DNA from 4 places in the Actinoallomurus sp. CA-150999 genome. Region 3 is predicted to be linked to each of the others. Evidence: riboswitches for the same ligand, from Rfam matches in the RefSeq annotation. Region 3 holds a riboswitch; each other region holds the start of a gene.
What was found. Region 3 has a riboswitch for cyclic di-AMP ahead of ACQP2O_RS36670 (CHAP domain-containing protein). Riboswitches for the same ligand answer to the same signal wherever they lie in the genome.
Positions count from the first base shown of each region.

Region 1 (3,735 bases), 3.4 Mb from region 3:
CTTCGATCGATCGAAGTCGAGCCGCCCCAGCTGCCAAGAGCGCCTTTGCTACTGAACGTAGTCCGGGTAGCCGCCGTAGCCGACGACGTCGGAGGCGGGCCGGACGCGGACCTTGACGGCGTTGTCGGTGTTGCCGTCGACGGTCTGAATCGTGCCGTCGCCGTTGTCCTTGATGACCAGGCCGACGTGCTCGAGTCCGACGATGGCGAACGTCCAGGCGGTCACCAGAGCCGGGAGGATGCCGAGCCGACTTCGCCGGCGCGGTGTCTTCCGATGTGATCCGGCAGCTCGCAGTACTGCCACGTGAGATCCGTTACGGGCGGCTGGCGCCGTTGTAGTGGGAGACCCAGTACGGGTTCGACATGCTGTCCAGCCTGATGACCTCTCCCGTACGCGGCGCGTGGATGAACTTGCCGCCGCCGACGTAGATGCCCTCGTGGCCCATGTCGTCGAAGTAGACCAGGTCACCGGCCTGCAGGTCGGACTTGGAGACGTGGCGTGTGGCGCTGTACTGGTCGGGGACCACGCGGGGGAGGTTCACGCCGGCGGCGCGCCAGGACATCATCGTCAGTCCGGAGCAGTCATAGCCCTTCGGGCCGGTGCCGCCCCAGATGTAGGGCTTGCCGAGCTGTGCGTAGGCGTACTCCACCGCCTTGCGCGCCGGCCCTGAGGCCGGTCCGTTGTAGGTGCCACCGGCTCCCGAGCCGGGCGCGGCCGTGGCTTCACCGGCCTTGCGCAGCAGGCTCTTCTGTTTGGCGATGGCCTTCTCGACGGTGGCCTTGCGCTTCTTCAGCGCGGCGGCCTTCTGCGAGACGCTCTGGTACGCGGATTGCGCCTCCGCCTGCTCGCGGCGGATGCGCTGAGTAGAGGCCAGGAACGCCGACAGTTCCTGTCCGCGATTGTTCGACAGCTGCAGGAAGGCCGACATCTGGTTCAACGCCGCGTCGGGGTCCTTGGACGCGAGCAAGGTGGCGGTGCGCGAGTCGAGAGTGCCGTTCTTGTAGGCGTCGGCGGCGACCTGCGCGACCCGTGCACGCAGCTTCTCGTAGACGTTGCGCTCGCTCTTCACCTGGCCATTGAGCGCAGTGAGCCTCTTCTTCGCGGCATCCAGCTCGGTCTTGGCCTTGTTGTACTGATCAACGATCTTGTCGACCTGACCGTTGAGCTTCTCCAGCTCCTTCTTCGCGGCTGCGGCCGATGGTTTAGGAGCGGCCTCGGCCGGGAGCGCCGTGAGGGTCACGGCGGCCGTGACCGAGAGCGCCGCGCACAGCCGGAGCGACCGGCGCCGCCGCGGACGATCCACGGCGTACCCGTTGGTGGCAGGGTGGAAGAACGCCACGTGAGAAACTCCTCTCCTTCGCCGCCTACCGGGTTAGCTGTCGGGCTCGGGCCGGAGTAGCCCTACCGGACGTTCGCACGCCTCGGATTCGCCCCGGGATTCTCGGGTCCCCGGTTCCCTCACGGGATTCAGCGGTCGGCCGTGCCTCGTGTGAAGCAGGGGGCGGCCGACTCCGACGCAGTGTAGGAGATCTTCGCGGTCGCCTGCCACCCAATGAACGATTCGCCGGAGTTCCCCGACAAGCGGCCGGCCGGACGCCTGGTACGTCGCGGGGAGCGTGCAGGTCCTCTTCGCTCGCGTGTCGAGTGCCGGCACGCGGCCGCCGTCGTGTCCATGACGCTCGACGTCGCGCGCGGCATCACCCTGGCGTTGTAACCGACAGGGAAGTCCGTCAGCAGAAGAACGGCATCGCAGCGAGCCAGCCGGCGGAGATCACCCCAGGAAGGACCACCGAAGTCATCGCCGTGACCCACGTCAGACGCCGAACACGATCGTCGTCGGCGATCGCGGTCGGCGTCTCGAGGCGGGCGAGCCGCTGATCGAGTTCTGACCTGTCGGCGCTCTGGGCGGCCAGTCCGCCGATCGGGCTCGGGGCGATCGCCAGTTTCCGGAGCGCGACGGCGACCGTGCGGCGGCCGCACCGCCGCGCCGCGACATCGTCGGCGCTCATCTCCAGCAGGATCGGCAGGCAACGGCGGGCGCCCCGAAAAGTCGGCAGCCAGAACAGCGCAGCCGCCAGCGCGTCGACGACCGTGAGGAACAGATGGTGGCGGTAGCGCAGATGCGCCCGTTCATGCGCCAAGACAGCCTGAAGCTGCGTGTCGTCCAGCCGATCGAGAGCACCGCTGCTGACGACGATCGGGCGCTTGCGCGATGGCACGCAGTAGGCGACCGGCACCGGGTGATCAAGTACGCAGACATCTTCGATGTCCCCGGAAAGCCGCACGACGAACTGCAACGCCTCCTGATGGCGCCGGCGACGGGCCACCGTACGTCGGTACCTGGCGACGGCCACGCATGCGGCAGCGACCGCGCTGACGAGGAGCGCAAGGTTGAAGGCGTACGGGGCCAGTCCGCCGGATCCGTCGTGATGGTGCCAGCAATCGGCCGCCCATTCCGCGGCCCGGTGCACCAGGCCATGCCGGCCGGTCGAGACCAGCACGACCACCCCGACCAGACCGGCGATGGTGCCCGCCAGGGCTCCCAACCACGCCAGCGCGCCCACCCGGGGAATCCGCTGACACCAGGCGCTCCGGGCCAGCAACGGCCCGGCACCGATGCCGAGGGCGACGGTGACCGCGCCGAGCTCGACGAGCGGGCTCACCGGGATTCCGTCGGAGCCGAACGCTGCGCGAGCTCGACCAGCAGCCGGTGCGCGTCCTGGGGATCGATGGTCTCGGCGAATCGGGCCAGGACCGGTCCGCGGTCGGTGGTCTCGGCCAGTGCCTCGGCCATCACCTGCGCGACGTGATCCTCACGGCTGCGCGTCGGGGCGTACCGCCATGCGTTGCGGTCCGCCGTCCGGGAGAGGAAGCCCTTCTGGACGAGTCGGTCGGCGACGGTCTGCACCGTCGTGTACGCCGAGCGCTTCTCGGATCCGGCGTTGACCTGCTCCATCAGCTCGCGAATGAGTAGCGGCTTCTGGGCGTCCCACAGAGCCTCCATGATCGCTCGCTCGAGCGGCCCTGCGATCGCCACCTGTCCGTCTCCCTCCCTGGGCCCGCACTATTGTGACCTATCGATCACCCGGGCTTCCTCCACATTAGGACGCCTCCGTCTCACTCAGCGAGATCGCTGAGCAGGAAGCGGCCTTCCCTCACGTATCGGTGGCGGCTCCAGACGGGAGGGTCGCGAGGATTCCGCCGGTGATGAAGGCGACCAGTCGCTCACGGTCAGCGGCGCTTGAGCGGCCGGCCCGGCGATCGGTCTGCGGGGCGGGACCCTGTGTCTGCGGCCATTCCAGCGTCCTGAAAGCGCCGGTCTGGTGGAGGCTGAGAACTCCGAGCATGCTGGTGAAGGCGAATCCGACATGGTCTTCGTCGAGGTCGGGCAGGGCGTCGCGCATCGCGGCCAGGTACCGGCCCTCCACGGTGTTGACCTGATCGGCGAAGATCTGACGTACCTGCGGATCAGGCTCACCGATGACCCGCCCAAGGAAGCGAGCGATGTCGGGCCCGCTCGGCCCGTGTCCGTCCACAAGGTCTGCGCCCGGTTCCACGAAGGCGCGTACCAGCGCGGCCACCGACGGTGGCTCAGGCGCTGATTCGAGTTCGTTCAGGCGGCGGCGGCGTTCGTGGTTGACGGCGCGCATCGTCTGATCGATGGCGGCGCGCAGCAAGCCTTCCTTGGACCCGAAGTGATAGTTGACCGCGGCGACGTTGGTTCCGGCCGCATCG
Region 1 covers NZ_CP192063.1:4,507,201-4,510,935, forward strand. The annotation lists gene ACQP2O_RS21025 (hypothetical protein) at 49-303, opposite strand; gene ACQP2O_RS21030 (NlpC/P60 family protein) at 314-1,339, opposite strand; cyclic di-AMP (ydaO/yuaA leader) riboswitch at 1,346-1,483, opposite strand; gene ACQP2O_RS21035 (M56 family metallopeptidase) at 1,731-2,663, opposite strand; gene ACQP2O_RS21040 (BlaI/MecI/CopY family transcriptional regulator) at 2,660-3,037, opposite strand; gene ACQP2O_RS21045 (TetR/AcrR family transcriptional regulator) at 3,156-3,735, opposite strand, start outside.
Region 1: another riboswitch for cyclic di-AMP. It lies ahead of ACQP2O_RS21030 (NlpC/P60 family protein); the one in region 3 lies ahead of ACQP2O_RS36670 (CHAP domain-containing protein).

Region 2 (3,735 bases), 1.4 Mb from region 3:
GTCCAGAACGTCGGCCCGTACTGCGCGTCGGGCATCGGCTTCTGGCAGGTCGCGGTGGTGTCCGAGCAGCCCGCGCCCTGACCCGTGTACTGACCGTGGTTCCAGTGCATCTCGACGATCGGCGTGATGCCGCCCGCGACCAGCAGGTTCACGTAGTCCTTGACGTTCTGCTGGTACGTGGCGCCGTTGGGCGTGCCGTCGGTGCCGTTCCAGCACTCCTCGTTAAGCGGGATCCGGACCGCGTGGATGTTCCAGGCCTTCATCGCGTCGACCGAGGCCTGGTCCACCGGACCGCTGTCCCACATGCCCTTGCCCTGCACGCACGCGAACTCGCCGCTGGACCGGTTGACGCCCAGCAGGCGGTACGTGGCGCCGGTCGAGGTGAGGAGGTGGTTGCCGGAGACGTGCAGCGCGGGTGCCGGTCCTCCGGTGCCGCCGCCGTCGTTGTCGGCCTCGGTGGCGTTGACCGTGACCGACGTCAGGCCGCTGGACGCCACGGTGATCGGCCGGGTGCCGTTCGTGCTGTCGGGGTCCTCGGCGGCACCGAGCTTCACGGTCTGCGGGGTGTTCCAGTCGGACGTGGTGAAGGTCAGGGTCGCGCCGCTCACCACGGTGATGTCGCCGTCACCGGTGCCCGCGGTGCTGGTGACCGTCACGTCGCCGGACGGCTGAGCGTTCAGGCGGACCGTGTAGCCGGCCGTCCCGCCCTCGGGCACGCTCACGCTCGTCGGGGAGACCACCAGGGCCTGCTGCGTTCCTCCGGAACCGGGGCCGGCGCACGAGACGCTCGGAGCGCTGTTGGCGCCGGTGTAGGTGCCGTTGAAGCCGACGGTCCAGGTCGCCCCGGCGCCCTGGGCGGCGTTGTACGAGGTCGGGGTGACGGTGATGGCCCCACCCGCCGGGGTGGGCACCGCCGGAGAGGGCACGCCGCCCCACATCTGGGTGATCACCTGGTTGTCGGGAAAGTCGAAGCTCAGCGTCCAGCCGGTGAGCGGATCACCGGTGTTGGTCACCGTGATGTTCGCGCCGAACGCGCTCCCGTTGTCCCAGCTCTTGGCGTACGTGGCAGAACACGAGACTGCGGCGTGGGCGGCGGTCTGGATCGTGGCGAGCCCCAATCCGGCGAGCAGTACCGCGACCGCGGCCAGCACGGCTCTGCACCATGAGCTCCGGTGGATCGGCATGGGCGTTCTCCCTGGCGAAAGGCGGCGAAGCGGCACCCGGTCCTGCTCCGGCGTTTGCGGGCGCTGGCAACGATCACCCGCCCCCGATCGCATCGCAAGAGCACCCCGGCCTCCGGACGCGCAGACGCACGCCGACCTGGGACAGGACCGGGAACGCGGCTGAAACTTTCAGCCGCGCGTGCCGCGGCCACCGGCTCCTCCGGACGACTCACGCCCGGCGAGCGAGCGCGGGGGTCTCCTCGAGACCGAACAAGATCACCGAACACCGGGACGGTGGCAGCATGCGTCGACGCCGGGCCCTCTGGGGGCCCGACGCCGACGCGGGGGGACAGCGGTCGTCAGCCGTACTGGGGGTAGCCGTAGCCGACGACCTGATCGGTGCTTCGGGTGCGGATACGCACGGCGTTGTCGGTGTTGCCCTCGACGGTCTGGATGGTGCCGTTGTGGTTGTCCTTGATGACCAGGCCGACGTGGTCGATGCCGTCGATGCCGCCGCCGCTCCAGGAGAAGAACACCACCGCGCCCGGTTTAGGAGCGCTGCCCCAGCGGCCCTGCTGCTTGAACCAGCGGGCGTGCTCCGGGGTGAAGGCGTCGCCGCCGATTCCCTTGATGCCCGCCTGAGCGCCGACCCAGGTGACGAACATGTCGCACCAGCTCGCGTCGGCATAGTCGCTGATCGCCCCGCCGTCTCGCTGGACGCCTCTCTTGGCGAACGGCGTGGACATGAACCACTGGTTGTACTTGGTGCCCCCGGCGGCGGTCTCCGTGGTGCCGACCTGGGAGACGGCCAGCTTCAGCGCGTCGGCGGCGGTGGGCACCTTCTGCACCTTGGGCTCGTCCTTGGGCCTGGCGTCCAGTCCCCTGCCGGGGATGGGCCACTGCACGGGCCGGCTTGCCGGGGGGAACGGGACCGCGGCGTGGTCAGGAAGAGAAACGGCGGATGACGCCTCGGCCGGTCCGGCCGAGGTCAAAATGATCGCGGCGGCACCGGCCGTTGCGACGCCGGCGAAGGCTGGAATGAAACGGAATGCGGATGGCGTTTTCTCGGGTCGGGGGACACAGGGCATGGGGGAACTCCTTGGCTTCCATGCCGCTTACCGGGTTAGCTGACGGGTTCGGGCGTGGAAGCTGCCCTACGGCACAAGGGGGGCGTGCCGATTCACCCCGGGACTTCTGGTGGGTCCCCGGTTCCGCGGGGGTGCGGATTCAGCGGGTCGCCCGCAGGGCGGGCGGCGTCAAAAGAGGGTTGGGGAATGGCCGCCATTGTGATGGCGGCGTAGGGGGTTGTGTAATTTTGAATATGAGCCAGATCGGCCGAATTCGCCCCGGACAATGCGTTTTCGCAAACGCACCCTTGCCCGGGCCGACGGATTGACCATCACCAGCGGATATGCGGGCGACGCGTACGAGCGCCGCAAGAGTTATAGGAACATAGCAGGACAAAACACGCAGACGGCACCAGGCTTTTGTGTGATCTGGGTCACTCAACCGCCGAGACCGGTGCCGCTTAGCCTCTCAGAACACAACTCATGAGGATGCAGTGTCCTCTATTGAATTGTGGGATCAGAAAGGCCAATTTTCACAATGATGCGGATGTGACGGGAGAGGTCGCATGCCATCCGAGGGGCGTCCCCGCCGGGGATCAGTCGCCGGCCTCCAGCGCGAGCCGGGTCAGCTGGACCCGGGAGGTCACATCCAGCTTCCGGAAGATGTGACGCAGGTGGAAGGCGACCGTGTGCGCGCTCATGAACAGCTGGTCGGCGACCTCGCGGTTGGTCAGGCCCTGGGCGACGAGCTCGGCGACACGGCGTTCGGTGTCGGTGAGGCTGGCCCAGCCGGAGACCGGCCGGTCGGCCCGGCTCCAGTGCCGGCGCCGGATGCCCAGCCGCCTGAGCCGGCGGCGGACCCGAGCGGCGTCGCGGATCGCGCCGAGTGCCGAATAGGCCGCCAGCGCGGCGTCCAGGCCGGCGATGGCCTCCCCGCGTGTCCCGGGGCCGTCCGCCGCGAGCAGGCTTCCCAGATCCTCCGCCGCCGAGGCGCCGGCCCACGGGTCGACGTGTTGCTCGGCGGCGCGTCGCAGAGCGACCCGATCACGGTCGAGCAGGCCGCGTGCGTGCGTCGCGGTGACACCGACGCTGGAGAAGACGGGGTGGTCGGCGGCCAGCCGGTCCATCGCCGAGACCACCCTCTCGGCGTGGGCCCGGTCGCCGAGGGCGAGCGCCGTCCGTACGAGCCACGGTGCCGCGGTCGGCTCGCCGACCAAGGTCCAGCAGTTCGCCGTGGCCTCGTCGCAGAGCCGTACGACGGCCTCCTCCGCCGACGCGGGCCCGTCGCGGGCGGCGGCGACCTGCGCCCGCACGAGATGGAACCCGGCCTCCGCGCGCGGCGATCCGTACTGGGACAGGGCGGGCCGCTCCGCCTCGGCGTACCGCCACGCCGCGCTCAGATCGCCGGCCCGCAGCGTCGCCGCGACCAGCACCGCCAGCGCGGACGAGGTCAGCAGGTGCGGTCCCAGGTCGCGCGTGCTCGCCAGGGCGGCCTCGGCCTCGGC
Region 2 covers NZ_CP192063.1:9,319,667-9,323,401, forward strand. The annotation lists gene ACQP2O_RS42870 (cellulase family glycosylhydrolase) at 1-1,184, opposite strand, end outside; gene ACQP2O_RS42875 (CHAP domain-containing protein) at 1,523-2,068, opposite strand; cyclic di-AMP (ydaO/yuaA leader) riboswitch at 2,261-2,406, opposite strand; gene ACQP2O_RS42880 (LuxR C-terminal-related transcriptional regulator) at 2,827-3,735, opposite strand, start outside.
Region 2: another riboswitch for cyclic di-AMP. It lies ahead of ACQP2O_RS42875 (CHAP domain-containing protein); the one in region 3 lies ahead of ACQP2O_RS36670 (CHAP domain-containing protein).

Region 3 (3,735 bases):
GGCGTTCTGGATGGCCTGGGTCAGCTGCCGGATCTGGGTGTCGTCCTGCTGCGTGAAGTAGTGCAGGGTCGCGGCCCGGTCGAGGACGGCGCGCGGGTCGGAGGCGGCGAGAAGGGCGGGGGTGTCGTCGTTGCTGCCGCTCATGTAGCGCATCGCGACGAACCGGCCGACCTTGTGCTGGATGGCCTTGAGCGCCTGCGCGGCCCGGGCCGAGGTCTGGCCGGCGACGACGGCCGCCCGCTGGGCCTGCTCCAGGCGTACCTTGAGGCCGTTGTACTGCTCGGTCAGCTGCTCCAGCTGGTTGTTCAGCTGGTCGGCGCGCTGGCGGAGCGCGTCGATGCGGGAGCCGGGCCGGGCGGTGTCCGCCATCGCGGGCGACGCGAACCCGGCGACGACGAGGGCCAAGGCCGCAGCGGCCGTACGGCAGCCCGCGCCCTTCGGGAGGCGGCGCGGGTCCGGTGCGAAGGCCACTGCGGCCGTACGGCGGGCCGTGGCCTTCGAGGGGCGGCGCGGGTCCTGCGTGGAGGCCACTGCGGCCGTGTGACGGCCGGCGGCCCTCTGCGGGTCGTGTGTGAGGGTCACGACGGCCGTACGGCGGGCCGTGCCCTTCCCGGGATGATGGGGATCGCGGCTGTCCGCAGGGTGCGATGACGCCATCCAGTGCTCCTCTCCTCAGGCCGCCTACCGGGTTAGCTGACGGGTTCGGACGGAAGAGAAGCCCTACCGCGCACCGTCGGCGACGGGCGCGGATTCACCCCGGATGCGAAGGCGGGAGGTGCCCCGTGGCTTCGCGAGTGGGTCCCCGGTTCCCCGTTGCGTCGGCTGACGCGACGGGCGATTCGGCGGTCCGGCCGTCTCTCGGCCGGTGACGACTCGCTGGAGATTAACGGATAGTGACGGGGCGACCAACGAGAACATGCGGAGATGGCCCGGGGGATCGGAGGATGGTCACTCTGGGTGATGCGGGGGCTGGTCCTTTGCGCCTAGACGCACGCGGTCCCCGCCCCTCCGGATCGGGAGGAAACGGGGACCGGCGTGACGTTCGGACGTGCTCGCTCAGGAGAGGACGGACTCGGCCTCGGCCTCGGAGCTGTTCTGGACCACCGCCGCGTGCAGGGTGTTCCAGAACGCCAGCTCGACGTCCTCCTCCAGCTCCGAGATCTTGCCCCAGAACTCCTTGTCCTCGGCCAGCGCGGCGGCCTCGGCGGACAGGATGGGCATGACCATGGTGCCGGCGTCGGCGGCGTCCAGATCGGCCACGCTGACCTCGGCGGGCAGCTCGACCGGCGTGCGGTGGTGCTTGCCGCGCTTGCGGACCCGGACGTTCGGCGCCGCGACGGGCACCTTCACCTTCGACTTGCCGACGGCCAGGGCCACCGTGCCGAACAGGACGACGGCGAGCAGCCCGGTGAGGGCGGCCTGCTGGTCCGGCAGGGAGGTCGGCGCGGGCGCCGGGTCGTGCGACGCGATCGTGCGCGTGTCGCCCAGCGCCGGGGCGTCCTGGCCGATCTCCTTGACCGCGGGCGTGGGGGCGGCGTGCTTAGGAGCGTACTTCTGGTCGTTCTGCGCCGTCTGCTGGGCGGTTACGGGGGCGGCCTTCACCTTCACCTTGGAGGGGTAGCCGAACCCGACGACCTGGCTGATGTCCCGGGTGGCGCGCAGCAGCGCGTTGTTGTGGTTGGCCTCGATCGTGTGCAGCGTGTGGCCGTCGACGCGCTCGACGATGCCGACGTGCTCGATGTCCCCGATGCTCTTGCCGCCCGACCAGGAGAAGAAGACGATCGCGCCGGGCTCGGCCTTGTGGCCCCAGGCGTGGTGCTTCTTGAACCACTGGGCGTGGTCGGGAGTGGAGGCGAACTGCCCGGTCCAGTCCTCGACGCCGGCCTTGTTGGCCGCCCACGCGAGGAACATGTCACACCAGGGAGCGTCCGTGTAGGAGGAGTCCTTGTCGACATGCTTGCCGTACCAGTCGCCGAATTTCGTGTAACCGTCGGCTTTCTCGTGGTAGCCGAGCTGGCTCTTGGCGACCTCTAGCAGTTTCTGACCTATTGAATCCATATCTCCCCTTAGGCCGCCTACCGGGTTAGCTGACGGGTTCGGGCCAGAGAGGAGCCCTACCGTGCGTGACGGATTCACCCCAAGGGACAGATGGGTCCCCGGCTCCCGCGCCGCTGGCTGCGCCGTCGGGATTAGGCGGTCGGCCTGCAACCCCCTGGTTGGAGGTTGGTCACAGCCCGATCTCGGCGAAATCTAGCCGAACTCTCGCAACAACGGCAACGCGTTCGGAAACGAAAGTCTGGCATCACTTGCTCACCGAGCGTAGCTGCGTGTGCCGCCCGCCGACCGGGCAACGCCCGAAAAGGTGCTCTCACGTGCGGCGCAGCCATTCGAGGACGTCCTGCGGCGGCGCCGAGAAAAGCCGAGTGCCGTGCCCGCCACCCGAAAAAAGTGACGAACACGGCACTCGGGCCGACGCTTCCTCAGTGGAAGTCGGGTCGCAGGATGTCGATCCCGCGGGTGTTGTCCGCGACGTAGACGTATCCGTCGTGCCAGTACGGCGCCCACGACATGGCGTCCGCGGGCCGGAAGTAGGCCACCTGCTTCGGATGCGCCGGGTCCCGCACGTCGAGGAAGCGGGTGCCCTGCGAGTAGAAGGACTGCACGAGGACGTCGTGGTGCACGGAGAAGTAGTGGGCCGAGCAGTCGTCGGTGTCCGTCCGGCTGCCCTCCTGGCCCGCCACGCTCCAGGTGCCGACCGTACGCAGGCGGAAGGGCTTGTCCGGAGTCGACCGCCAGCCCTCACCCCCGTACGAGCCGTGCAGCGAGGCGATCACCAGCCGGCCGTCGTCGGCGCAGCCGGGGTTGAACGCCTCCTCGGTGCCGTAGACGAGGTCGCCGCCGCCCGGCGCCTCGTGGGCGGTCGAGCCGACGGGCCGGAACGAGTTGTGCATGAACTTGGACGGCGCCGCGGTCTCGCTGATGCCGCCGCCCGCGTACGGGATCGGGTCCCAGGCGCGGGCCACGCGTACGGTCCGCTGGACGGGGTCCCAGTGTCGTCCCTGGGTCCAGTAGCCGCGGATGCCGCCGCGTCCGGACGCCCACGTCACCCCGGCCGCGTCCACCTGGATGTCGTGGACGTAGTCCGTGGTCCCGTCGTTGCGGCCCAGCTCGATCGGCTGGGCGAACGTGCGCGGATGCCTCGGGTCCCGTACGTCGGTGACCCAGACCGGGCGGCCGCCCCAGTCGGCGGGCATCCAGTCGGCCTTGGCCGGGCCGCCCGTCCAGAGGTACCGGCAGTCGTCGACGCAGCTCGTCGTGTGCCCGGCGGGGATCTTCTCGTACGCGAGCTGCACCGGCTTGGCAGGGTCGGCCAGGCTCACGATGTAGACGCCGGACTCGCCGGTGTGCGTGTTGCCGTTGAAGGCGCGCGGGTCGCGCGCCATGAAGACCAGCTTGCGGTGCGGGTCGGCCTCGGTGTCCTCCGTCTCCCACATGCCCGGCATGGACAGCGTCCCGAGCGCCTTCGGCGCGGCCGGGTCGGTGACGTCATAGGTCTTCAGGCCGAACTCCCCGGAGACGTACATCACCTTCCGGTGCCCGTACGTCAGGAAGCCGAGGGAGATCGCGCCCTTGGCGTCGGGGAGGGTGGCCGCGAGTCGCACTCCCTTCACGGCGCTGGAGGGCGGCAGCGGGGCGGCGTGGATCTGATGTGCGATGACGTCCTGCTGGACGGCG
Region 3 covers NZ_CP192063.1:7,930,859-7,934,593, reverse strand. The annotation lists gene ACQP2O_RS36675 (NlpC/P60 family protein) at 1-657, opposite strand, end outside; cyclic di-AMP (ydaO/yuaA leader) riboswitch at 662-840, opposite strand; gene ACQP2O_RS36670 (CHAP domain-containing protein) at 1,057-2,058, opposite strand; cyclic di-AMP (ydaO/yuaA leader) riboswitch at 2,057-2,206, opposite strand; gene ACQP2O_RS36665 (LVIVD repeat-containing protein) at 2,481-3,735, opposite strand, start outside.

Region 4 (3,735 bases), 240 kb from region 3:
ATCCCACGCCGTCCGGGACCGGCAGGCGAGGGGGGGAGCGGGTGACGCCGGCCGGTGTCGAGAGGGGCGGTTACGCCTTGCCGGTGGCCGTGTCGTAGCCGGTGCCCGAGTGGCGGTACACGCCGCCCTTGCCCAGTTCCAGCACCTGGAACTTGACCGTGATCGAGTTCGATGCGGTGCCGGTGAGCTGCTGCATCATCTTCTCCGACAGGTCGATGAGCGCCGGCGGGTTGTGCTGCGCGACGGCCCACTCGGCCGGGCCGAAGTCCTCCACGATGCCGATCTCGCTCTTACCGTTGTAGGTGACCTTCACCTTGGTGCCGAGCGGCCAGTACGGGCTGGCGAGCGTGTGGAACGACATCGGCTTGCCGGAGGCCGTCGACGGGTCCCAGAAGGACGTCGCGGTCGAGACGCCGCCGGGCAGGGCAGCCTTTTCCTTCTTGGGGTCCTTCTTGACGCTCACGAACAGCCGGTCCTTGTTCTCCGTGGCGACGCGCTGCTCGGTCTGCGGTGCCTGCTTGGACGCCTGCGCGGCGGACGGCGCGGGGGCGCTCTGCGCCGAGGATGCCGACTCCGAGGCGGTTCCGTAGGCGAGGGCGGTGGTCACGCCGGCGCCGGCCAGGGTGACGCCGGCGGCCGCGGTGGCAATGGCCTTCGTCGAGAACCTGATCATGGAATTCCTTTCGGGGGCATGGGGAACGGGGGCATGCGGGATTGGGGGCATCCCGAGGCGATGCCAGGGGGATTCGTGGGACCGCCCGGGAAGGGAAGGCCAGCGCGTGCCGCGTTGCTCGGCGGCGACGCGGCACGCGCCGGCACGGGCGACTACTGGGGGTACTCCGGGTAGCCGTAACCCACGACAGAGGAGGTGTTCCGGGTCCGGACCTTCACGGCGTCGTCCGTGTTGCCCTCGACGGTCTGGATGGTGCCGTCGTGGTTGTCCTTGATGACCAGGCCGACGTGGTCGATGCCGTCGACACCGCTGCCGTTCCAGGAGAAGAAGACGACGGCTCCGGGCTTGGGAGTGTTGCCCCAGCGGCCCTGCGAGATGAACCACTTGGCGTGGTCCGGGGTGAACGCGTCGGCGCCCATCCCCTTGACGCCCAGCTGGTCGCCGACCCAGGAGACGAACATGTCGCACCACGAGGCGTTGGCGTAGTCGCTGATGGCCCCGCCGTTCTGCGCCACGCCGCGCGCGGCGTACGGGGTGCCCATGAACCACTGGTTGAACTTGCTGCCGCCGGCGGCGTTCTCGGTCGTGCCGACCTGGGAGACGGCGAGCTTCAGAACGTCCGTGGCCGAGGGCAGCTTCTTCTGCACCTGCTTCTTCGGCTCGGCGAGGGCGCGCACCTTGACGTGCGGGGCGTCGGCCAGGGAACCGGCCTCGATCGCCTTACCCATACTGGGATTAGGTATCTGGGCGACGTGGTGCGCCACGGCGCGGGACGCACCGGGGATCTGCGCGGACAGCGCCGGCCCTGCGGCGGCCACGGTGATCGCGGCCACGCCGGCGGTGGCGGTGCCGGCGATGACGCCGGCGAGAGTCTTGCGATCAAAGGTAAAGCGGGGTTTGGCGTGTCGAGGGGACACGGGGGGTACTCCTTCGGCTTCCATGCCGCTTACCGGGTTAGCTGACGGGTTCGGGCGTGGAAGCTGCCCTACGACACAGGGGATGTGCCGATTCACCCCGGGACTTCTGGTGGGTCCCCGGCTCCGCGAGGTGCGGATTCAGCGGGTCGCCCGCTCATGCGGGCGGCTCGAACAAAGAGACACGTCTGCCGTCATCGGCTAGGGGTAGCGGTGACGGCCGGTATTCAGATCAGGGCGGACTAGCGGACAAGGTTCTACTCCTTACTTCCAGTACGCCTACCGGGTTAGCTGACGGGTTCGGGCGTGGAAGTCGGCCCTACGGCACAGGGGATGTGCCGATTCACCCCGGGACTTCTGATGGGTCCCCGGCTCCGTGATCTTCACGGACTCGACGTTGCTGCTCCCGCTCTAAATGGATCAATGGGTACTCAGCGGGAGTGGCACGATTTTGGATATGAACCGTCTCGGCTCTGTACGGAGGCCCTCGCACGCGTCTTCGCGCCGCGCCATCTGCGCTGGTGGGCCGGCCGCGCCGGCGGATGTTCGGGCGGCGCATGGGGAGCGTCGCCGGTGTTAGAGGAACATATCAGACAAATACCGACGTGCCAAATATGGCCATCGAATATTAGTCACATGATCGGCACTACAAAGATCGCTATAAAGATCGATCTGGTGCGTCTTGTGATCCACATTACGTTCCGGCCGAAACAATCATGAACGGCCGCAAAGCACTGTGGAATCGTCAGATATCCCAACAGTCGCGTGACACAGGGTATTCCGGGCCCCGTCACGATGGGTGACCACGGGCCCGGCGGGAGGCTCGCCGGACGGCGCCGGAGCGCCGGGAAGGCGTCAGCCCGCCGCCGCTACGCGCTCGCCACGCGTCAGGCTCTCGCGATAGCGCTGCGACGTGATCTCCGCCACCTCCGGCGCGGCGCCCAGCACGGGTGAGACCGCCACCGCTCCGGTCTCCAGGGACTCCTCACGGACCTTGTCCGCGAAGTAGCCCGGGGCCAGGAAGTAGGACGCCACCGCGACTCGCGGCGCGCCCGCGTCGTACAGCATACGTACGGCCTCGGCAGGGGCGGGACGGGCCGCGGAGGCGTACGCGGGGACGACGGAGTGCCAGCCGCGCCAGGCGCGCGCCAGCCGGCCGATCGTCGCGTTCGCCGCCGGATCGCTGGAACCGGCGGCGGCGAGCACCAGAGCGGTGTCCGGGTCGGGGCGGACGCCGACCTCGGCGAGCCGCCGCTCCAGGGCCGTCGTCATCAGCGGATGCGGGCCCAGCGTCGCCCCATAGTGCAGAGTCAGCCGGGGGTGGGCGCTGCGGATGTCGCGAAGCGCCCCCGGGATATCGGTCTTGCTGTGATACGCGGCGGTGAGCAGCAGAGGGAGCACGACGGCCTCGTCGGCCCCCTCTCCGACGAGACCACCGAGCGCCTGCCCCGGGGCCGGGGGAGCGTGGTCGAGATACGAGGTCACGACCCGCACCCCCGATGAACGGCGAACAAGATCGAGAAGTTCCTCGATCGTCGCCGCCGCACGCGGATCCCGGCTCCCGTGGGCCACCGCGACCAGAGGGATCGCGAAGGTGCTCAGAGGTTGATGCCGCATTCGGTCTTTCCGGTGCCGGCCCAGCGTCCGCTGCGCGGGTCCTCGCCGGGCGCGACCTGCTTGGTGCAGGGCTCGCAGCCGATCGACGGGTACCCGTCGTACTGCAGCGGGTTCACCAGGATGCCGTGCTCCTCGATGTAGTCGTGGAGCTGGGCCTGGGTCCAGCGGGCGAGGGGGTTGACCTTGACCTTCCCGCGCGCGGCGTTCCACTCGACCACGCGCGAGCCGCGCCGGTGTGAGGTCTCCTCACGCCGGATGCCCGTGATCCACGCGAGGTACGGCTCGAGCGCGCGGTTCAGCGGCTCGACCTTGCGCAGGTGGCAGCACAGATCCGGGTTCCGCCCGTACAGCCGGGGCCCGAGGTCGCGCTCCTGTTCGGCGACGGTCCGGGAGGGGGTGACGTTGACCACGTTGACCGGGTAGACGGCCTCGACGGCGTCCCGCGTGCCGATCGTCTCGGCGAAGTGGTAGCCGGTGTCGACGAACAGCACGTCGATGCCGGGGCGGACCTTCGAGGCGATGTCGACCAGC
Region 4 covers NZ_CP192063.1:8,166,354-8,170,088, reverse strand. The annotation lists gene ACQP2O_RS37780 (hypothetical protein) at 71-673, opposite strand; gene ACQP2O_RS37775 (CHAP domain-containing protein) at 826-1,590, opposite strand; cyclic di-AMP (ydaO/yuaA leader) riboswitch at 1,603-1,744, opposite strand; cyclic di-AMP (ydaO/yuaA leader) riboswitch at 1,850-1,994, opposite strand; gene ACQP2O_RS37770 (sirohydrochlorin chelatase) at 2,443-3,204, opposite strand; gene ACQP2O_RS37765 (phosphoadenylyl-sulfate reductase) at 3,186-3,735, opposite strand, start outside.
Region 4: another riboswitch for cyclic di-AMP. It lies ahead of ACQP2O_RS37775 (CHAP domain-containing protein); the one in region 3 lies ahead of ACQP2O_RS36670 (CHAP domain-containing protein).